One region of the Clostridium tanneri genome, then DNA from elsewhere that is predicted to be linked to it. Evidence: riboswitches for the same ligand, from Rfam matches in the RefSeq annotation. Region 1 holds a riboswitch; the other holds the start of a gene.
The links. Region 1 has a riboswitch for cobalamin ahead of P8V03_RS06340 (radical SAM protein). Riboswitches for the same ligand answer to the same signal wherever they lie in the genome.
Positions count from the first base shown of each region.

Region 2: linked by a shared signal. The riboswitch ahead of P8V03_RS18245 (hypothetical protein) and the one ahead of P8V03_RS06340 (radical SAM protein) in region 1 are both predicted to bind cobalamin.

Region 1 covers NZ_JARUJP010000005.1:175,216-179,776, forward strand. The annotation lists gene P8V03_RS06335 (L,D-transpeptidase family protein) at 1-1,294, shown strand, start outside; cobalamin riboswitch at 1,390-1,561, shown strand; gene P8V03_RS06340 (radical SAM protein) at 1,672-2,532, shown strand; gene P8V03_RS06345 (MurR/RpiR family transcriptional regulator) at 2,646-3,410, shown strand; gene P8V03_RS06350 (PTS transporter subunit EIIC) at 3,567-4,561, shown strand, end outside.
Region 2 covers NZ_JARUJP010000040.1:9,046-13,606, forward strand. The annotation lists gene murJ (murein biosynthesis integral membrane protein MurJ) at 1-1,129, shown strand, start outside; cobalamin riboswitch at 1,171-1,353, shown strand; gene P8V03_RS18245 (hypothetical protein) at 1,513-1,716, shown strand; cobalamin riboswitch at 1,796-1,986, shown strand; gene cbiQ (cobalt ECF transporter T component CbiQ) at 2,138-3,040, shown strand; gene P8V03_RS18255 (energy-coupling factor ABC transporter ATP-binding protein) at 3,053-3,907, shown strand; gene P8V03_RS18260 (energy-coupling factor ABC transporter permease) at 3,947-4,561, shown strand, end outside.

The DNA.
Region 1 (4,561 bases):
ATATTTTACAAATCGCTTTTACTTTGGCTCTGAAATTAATGGAATCAATGTTTCTGGTAAAACTGTAGAGGAGACAAAGGAACAAATGGCTTCTAAACTACAGTCATATAGATTAAATCTAAAGGAGAGAGGTGGTAAAGAGGAAGAAATTAGAGGACCTGATATTAATTTAAAGTATAATCCGAGTAGGAGTTATAAAGAGTTCAAAGATAAACAAAATCCTTACAGGTGGGTTTTAGCACCTTTTGATAAAGAAGAATCCAAAATGACAGATGAACTTTCCTATGACAACAAACTATTAAAAGAAAAGATAGACAAGCTTCCTTGCTTTAACAGCAGCAATGTAGTTGAGCCTAAAAACCCTAGCTTCAAGTATGAAGATAAGGGTTATGTCATTATAAGTGAAGTGAATGGAAATAAGGTGGATAAGGATATTTTATACAGCCAAATAGTAAAAGCGATATCTAAGGAGGAAACTTCAATAGATTTGGAAACAACAGATTGTTATATTCGCCCTAAGTATACTTCTAAATCCCCTGAAATTATAAAAGTCAAAGATATTCTTAATAAGTATGTATCTTCGAAAATTACCTATGTTTTCGGAGAATCTAAAGAAACTATAGCTGGTTCAGAAATAAACAAGTGGCTTAAGATTAATGAAAACTTTGAAATTACTGTTGATGAGGAAAAAGTAAGAACCAGCTTAGAAGAGATTTTTAGTGCTTACAATACAGTTGGTAAGTTGAGGAACTTTGTTACATCTTCAGGAAAAACAATAGATATTGATGGTGGCGATTATGGTTGGTCGATTAATATTGCCAAGGAAATACAGGATTTAAATACAATCATCAAAGAAGGACAAACTATAACAAAAGAACCAACATATAGCCAAACTGCTTTATCTCATAATAAAAATGGTATTGGTAATACCTATGTAGAAATAGATATGACAAACCAACATTTATGGTTTTATAAAAATGGCTCCCTAGTGGTACAAGGAGATATTGTTACAGGCAATATAAGCAGTAACCACGGAACACCTAAGGGCATTTATAGACTAAAATATAAACAAGCAGATACTGTATTAAGGGGTCAGGACTATAGTTCACCTGTTAGTTTTTGGATGCCCTTTAATGGAGGTATAGGAATTCATGACGCAAACTGGAGAGGTGCTTTTGGAGGAAATATTTACAGAACAAATGGCTCTCACGGTTGTGTAAACTGCCCTTATTATCTAGCAAGGGAAATATTCTACAATATACAGGCAGGTAGTCCAGTTATTTGTTATTATTAGCTTAGAAAAAATTTATAATTAAAAATGATGTAGTTGTAAAGTTAGGAATTATTAGTTATAATAATTTTATAAAGGAATATCCTTTTATTGACATAATAATATAGGTAGAAAAAGGTGCCCGTAAGGGAGAATAGGGAATGAGGTTGAAGCCTCAGCGGTCCCACCACTGTAAGCGGTAGAACTTTTATAATCCACTGGTTAACACTGGGAAGGAAAAAGTATCGTTAAGCCGTGAGCCAGGAGACCTGCCTTTTTCATTATTGTATCTTAGGGAAGAGATACTGTAGTAAGAATGATGGTAAAATTCTTGAATACGAATATTCGTGTTCAAGAATTTTTTGCTTTTTGTAATAAAAATTTTTGATGGGGTGATAGTTATGGAAATAGTTAAAAAGCTAGTAAGCAAGGATAACTCTGTAAAATACTTATTGAAGATGGAGGATGGTAATACTATTGAAACCTTATACATGTACGACGGCCAGTTAAAACTTACCTACCACAGCACAGTGTGTGTATCCTCTCAGGTAGGATGCAGCCAGGGATGTTTTTTCTGCGCAACAGGAAAACAAGGATTTGTGAGAAATCTTACCTCTCTTGAAATAACTGAACAGGTAGACACTTGTGTTAGCTACTGTAGAGAAATGAATTTAATGCCAATAGATGCAGTTGTTTTTGCAGGAATGGGAGAACCTCTTATGAATTATGAAAATGTTAAAGAGGCAATAGTAAATATATATGAAAAGTACAAAATAGGTAATTTTGAAATTGCTACAGTAGGCTTGACACCAAAAATAGACAAACTAATAAGTGATTTTAAAGGCAGTCCAATTAACATAAGACTTAATCTGTCTCTTCACGCATCATCAAATGAAAGCCGTAAGCCTATAATGCCAGTTACATCAAAATATTCAATAGAGTCAATAATTGATGCAGCTGTTAAATATGCAGAAACCTTTAAAAGGAAGACAAGATTAAGATATATGATTTTTAAGGGGATAAACGACACAGAACTTGATTTACAAAGATTAGAAGCTTTGTTAAAGGGGAAACCACTGAAGCTAATTATTTCAGCCTATAATGACAATAATATAAAGGGGCTAACTGCCCCTAAACAAAGTGAAGTAATAGATTTTTACAATAAACTTAAAGACAAGATAGATTGTGGTATATTCCATAATTTCGGTGCGGACATTAAAGGTGGATGTGGACAGCTTAGACAGGAAAATATAGAAGATTAAGTCAACTTATATCATACTATGATATAATATAAGTTCCAATGTAATATACATCACAATATTATTGTGCAAATTATTCATTAAAATCTATATGTTAACTAGAGGGTGGTTGAAGAATGAAGGTTGACTTAAGTAAAATTGTTAATAATAAAAAGATAACAGCTTTAGAAGAGCAGGTACTAGAATACATAATTAATAATATTGATTCTGTTATGGATATTGGTGTAAGAGGTGTTGCAGCTGAAAACTACACCTCTACATCTACAATCATGAGGCTTTCAAAAAAATTAGGTTTTACTGGATTTATCGATATGATTTATAATATAGCCCCTCTAGTAGATAGCAGCAATACAGGAGTTACAGAAAAATCAGAGGCATTAATAGGTACAGACATTAATTTTTTATCTAAGTATATAGAAGAAAATCACATAACAAGATTCGTAGAGTTGCTATCAAAAGGAACAGGGAAGTATATTTTTATTTATGCAAGAGGATCTTCTAAAATAGCTGGAGAATATTTCAATAAAAAGCTGCTAGGCATAGGAATAAAAAGTATACTAATAGATTCTATAGGAAGCTTTGAAAGCAATCTAGAAGATATGGAAATGCTAATAGTAATATCAAAATCTGGGGAAACTAAAGAGGTATTAGATAAGGTTCAAGTAGCAAAAAAGAGAAATAAATTAGTTGTTTCTTTTACAAAGGAAGTTGAAAATAGCATTTCAGTTCTTTCTGACATTTCCTTTAAGATATTTGATATGCACAAGCTAGATGACGGTAATTTATTGCCTAACTCATTTTTTGCAAATATGATTATGTTCATGGAGTACTTAATTTATAGATACTATGAAGAAACAAAAAAGGAAGATAGAAGTAAATAAATAGTCTGATTTGAGAAACCTGTTATCTTTTATGCTAACAGGTTTCTTCATGTTCAAAATCCATTTCGAAAATATGAAAACGTATATATAATAAAGCTGTAAAAAGAATTAAGTAATCAAAGCTGTAAAAAATAAAGTAATTAAGAGGTGAAAATTATGAAGGATAAGATTATGAATGCCATGCAAAGATTCTCAAAAGCTATGTTTATTCCAGTATTAATACTTCCTATAGTAGGTATACTGATAGCATTTGGAAATATATTAACAAATGCTAAGCTAGCTCAATATGCACCATTTCTAAAAAATAACTTAATATTTGGATTTGGTAAGATACTTTCTGGATCATTAGTGCCTATACTGGCTAACCTTGGAATAATATTCTGCGTAGGTTTAGCAGTAGGACTTGCAAAAGAGAAAAAGGCAGAAGCTGGTTTTACATCGGTTTTAGTTTATTTTATATTCAATAATGCTATGAATATCTTCCTTAGTTTATCAGGTAAATTAGTTCCAGTTGATAAATTAAGAGGATCTGGTCAGGCAATGGTACTTGGAACACAAGTTCTAGACATGGGAGTTTTCTTAGGAATAATTTTAGGTATAGTTGTAGCTTATTTTCATAACAAGTACTGTAAAAAAGAATTTAACGGGGCTTTCCAGATATATGGAGGTTCAAGACTAGTATTTTTAATACTAATTCCGGTAGTTGTTATATTAGCGGTTATACTTTCTTATGTTTGGCCAACAGTACAGCTCGGAATATCAAGCTTAGGATATTATATACAAAAGTCTGGTAACTTCGGAATATTCATGTATGGAATGTTAGAAAGACTTTTAATTCCAACAGGATTACATCATTTAGTTTATACTCCGTTCCTATATACTCAGCTTGGAGGAATAGAAACTATAGGAGGAAAGGTTATAGAAGGAGCAAGAAACATTTACTTTGCACAAATTGCAGATCCTTCAATCAAGGTGTTATCTAGCACAGTTATATGGGATGCTAGAGGATTATCAAAAATGTTTGGTCTAGTAGGAGCGTGTTTAGCACTTTATCATACAGCAGATGCTGACAAGAAAAAGAAAGCTAAAGCGATACTTATTCCAGCAGCAGTAACATCAATAATAGCGGGAGTAACAGAACCTATCGAGTT
Region 2 (4,561 bases), on a different contig from region 1:
ATTTATAAGTATTCAAAGTGTTATTACAGGGGTTTTACAAGCTCATAAGGAATTTTATGAACCAGCTGCTATGGCAGCAGTTTCAAATGTGGTTTATATAGTATATTTATTGTTTTTAACTAATAAGTATGGAATAATGGGCTTTGCTGTAGCTACAGTAGTAGGTTTTATTATGCAACTTGTAATAAATATACCTAAGTATTTAAAGTTAGGCTACAAATATGAGGCTGTTATAGATACTAAAGACAGAGAAGTACATAAGATGTTCAAGATGATGATACCAGTTATAATAAGTACTTCTGTAATTCAATTAAATGTCTTTGTAAATAGGTCTTTTGCAACAAATATATTTTATGGGGCGGTTACGGTTTTAGATTATGCCAATAAAATAAACACATTAGCTTATGAAGTCTTCGCTATTGGAATTGCCATGATTGTATATCCAACTTTATCAGAGTTGGCGGCTAAAGGAGATAAGGAAGAGTATAAAAAAGCATTAGTAAAGTCAATAAATACTATAATGCTTATAATGGTCCCAGCGGCAGTAGCTATAGCTGTTTTAAGAACACCTCTTGTAACGGTGATTTTTAAAAGAGGAGCCTTTACCAATGAGGCTGCAGTTTTAACGGCAAATGCTCTCTTTTTCTATTGTCCTGCTATGATCGCTTATGGAGTTAGAGATATTTTAAACAAAGCCTTCTATTCTGTGAAGGATACAAAAACACCTATGATTAACAGCTTTATAGGTATAGCCATAAATATAGTAATAAATATATTTATTATAAAATACATGCAGGTTTCTGGGCTTACTTTGGCTACCACCTTATCAGCAGTTATAACTACAATTATAATGACCTGGCAATTAAATAAAAAGCTTCAGGGTATAGAAATAAGAAATGTAATAAATAGTTTTATAAAAATTACTGTTTCTTCTGTAATTATGGGTGGAATTATATACTTTATAAATAAGATAGCTATGGCGTCAATAGCATCGGAAATGCTGGGAAGTTTAACTTCCATAATTATTTCCTTTATATTAGGAACGGCTACATACTTTATATTAATATATCTACTTAAGGTGGAAGAGTTTAATAGTACAATAAGGACTATTAGAAATAGAAAAGTTTAAATCATTGACATTAATTACTAATAGGTATAAACTAGAATTAAATTTAATAATAAGATATAGGTTTAATCAATTTCGATTAATTAAAAGGGAATCAGGTGAAAATCCTGGACTATCCCGTAGCTGTAAAAGATGAATTTAAATACATTAAGCCACTGGAAAACTGGGAAGGCGTATTTAAATAATGATTCTTAAGTCAGAATACCTGCCTATATTATGCACTGTAAACTCTACGAGTGATAGGGGGGGCGTTATTATGATGGTTTTGTTGATTTTTTATGATTGAACAAGCTCTTATAGTATTTCCTTTTAACACTTTTGTTAAAAGGATTTTTTATGTTTGTTATGATTTTAGCCTATAATATAACAAAATTAAGGAGGTTTTTATGCGTATTAAGGATAATCATTTAAAATCATCAACGAATAGTGTAATTACAGGGGCTATACTGGCAGCATGGTCAAAATCAGAAAAAACTAATAGCTCTACAGTAGATATATTAAATAGAAAAGATTTTACTGTCACAGTAGATATAAATGAGTATATAGAGAAAGATTTATTTAAAGAACATTTAATGTTAAATATCTGGTAGTCCAGTAAGAAATAAATAGTTATTGATTATTAATAGATGTGCATTTAAGCCGATATACTGAAGAAAAAAGTGAAAAAATTTAATATTAATAGTATTAGGTGCTGCCATTAATTCAAAATGGAGTTAAAAGGGAAAGTGGAAAAGCCACTGCAGCCCGCCGCTACTGTGAAGAGGATGAAACCTTATTATGTCACTGAATAACATTGTTCGGGAAGACGGGGGAGTAAAATGAATCTGAGCCAGGAAACCTGCCTAGTATCTTGTTGATTCTTTCGGAGGGGAAGATATATGCAGCTAAAAGTTATAAGTGTTTAGTTAATTAACGAAACATATTATTTCGTTGCTTCTAAGAGAACCTCTAAGGGTTCTCTTTTTATGTGCTATAAATATCAATAACTAAATTGTACGAGAGAGGTTTGACATGAAAATATTCATTATTTTATTCACCATGTTCCTGATAGCTATCTTTTTCTTCAAAGATAAGAGACGGGATGGTCACACCCATGGTGATAAGACATATCGTCACCATCATAGAATTGGACATAAACACGGTGAGGGGTTTTCAATTGATTTTTACGCTTATAATTCTAAAATTAGATATTGGAACCCTACCTTTAAAGTATCTCTTGCAGTTTTGACCTTGATTCTTTGCATTGTATTGGATAATCCATATGTGTCTACTGTAGTCATTATTGCAATGGCTTATCTGACCATTGTAAAAGGAGAACTTCCCATAGGTGAGTACTTACCAATACTGGCAGTTCAAATAAGCTTTATACTCATCGGTACTTTTACTATTGGAATTGATTTTTCAAAACAATCGATGGGGCAGTACAACTTGTATCTTGGCTTCTGCTATGTTTTTACTTCCCAGGCAAAGCTTAAGGAAGTCATTTTCCTGATTCTTAAGGTTTTTGCAGCAATTAGTGCGCTGCAGATGATGATACTGTCAACTCCATCTTCTGAAATTATATATGTGCTCCGAAAGGCACATGTTCCAAAACTTATTGTAGAGCTGATGAATATAATTTATCGTTACATTTTCATTTTAATAGATGTCTATACTAAAATGAAAAATTCCGCAGAATCTCGTCAGGGATACTGTGATTTTAAAACATCCTGTTACACATTTGGAAGTATTACAAGCAATATGCTGGTTATTTCGTTGAAGAAGGCAAACTCTTACTATGATGCTATGGAGGCCAGATGCTATGATGGAGATCTTGTATTTTTAGAGGAAGATAGAAAGGTGGAGGCAATACAGATTGTTTCAGCAACAATATTCATAATTTTTTTAATTATACTCCGGAGCTTTACACGGTAGAAAGGAGCAATTATGAAAAAATCAATATTAGAGGTTGAAGATCTATACTATGTTTATGGAAATGGAAAGTCTGCACTAGAGGGCGTAAGTGTGAGTGTTTATGAAGGGGAGAAAATAGCTGTCCTTGGGTCCAATGGCTCGGGAAAGTCTACATTTTTCCTGAATATTAACGGTGTATTTACAGCAGAACAGGGAAAAATTATTTACCGGGATACAGTGATTAATAAAAAGAATTTAAAGGAACTCCGAAAAAATATTGGAATTGTATTTCAGGATGCAGACAATCAAATTATTGCATCTACAGTTATGGCAGAGGTTGGATTCGGACCAATGAATTTAAAACTTCCGAAAGAGGAAGTACAGAGAAGGGTTGATGAAGCACTGGCATACATGAATATCTCAGATTTTAAGGATCGTCCGCCGCACTACTTGAGTGGTGGCGAGAAGAAGCGCGTCACCATTGCGGATATTATTGCTATGAAATCGGAAATCATCATTTTTGATGAACCGATGGCAGCATTGGATCCATTAAATGCGTTAATGTTAGAAGAAGTTTTAGATAAGCTTAGTTCTGAGGGGAAGACAATGTTGATTTCCACTCATGATGTAGACTTTGCATACAGATGGGCTGAAAGAATTCTTGTATTTTATCAGGGACAAATTATTGCAGATGGAACACCTTTAGAAATTTTTCAAGATAGGTCAATTTTAAAACGGGCGAATTTAAAACAGCCAACTATGCTGGAGGTCTATGAAATGCTTGTAGAGAAAAATGTACTAGAAGATACAAAAGTCTATCCGAAAAGTACAGAGGAACTTGAGAAAGTTCTAGAAAAACAGGAAATTTCTCTAGGTGATTTAGCTTAGATTAATATTAATTGAAATAACATAAGGGGGAAAAATAAAATGAATCAAAAAGAAAAGAGAATTATTACTATTATGACAGTCTTTACGTTAATTTTCGGAGTAACTACCATAGCAAACGCAATGCACATCATGGAAGGGTATCTTCCACCAAGATTTTGTATTATATGGGGTGCTATATGCTTTCCATTTTTAGTAACAGGTTACTTATCAATTAAAAAAACGCTATCAGAAAATCGTAAATCCATAACTGTTCTTGCTATGGCAGGTGCATTTATTTTTGTAATTTCATCTTTAAAAATTCCGTCAGTAACAGGAAGTTGCTCACATATGACAGGTACTGGGCTTGGCGCAATTTTATTTGGGCCTGCTGCAGTCAGTATTTTAGGTGTTATTGTGTTAATTTTTCAGGCAATTTTGCTTGCTCACGGAGGATTAACTTCCCTTGGTGCTAATACATTTTCCATGGCTATTGCAGGTCCGTTGATTTCTTATGGGATTTATAAATTATGTGGAAAGCTGAAGGTAAACAGACATGTAGGAGTTTTTCTAGCAGCAACAATTGGTGATTTATTTACTTATTGTGTAACAAGTATTCAACTTGCACTTGCATATCCAGCTCAAAACGGTGGTTTCGGAACATCTGCAGCTAAGTTC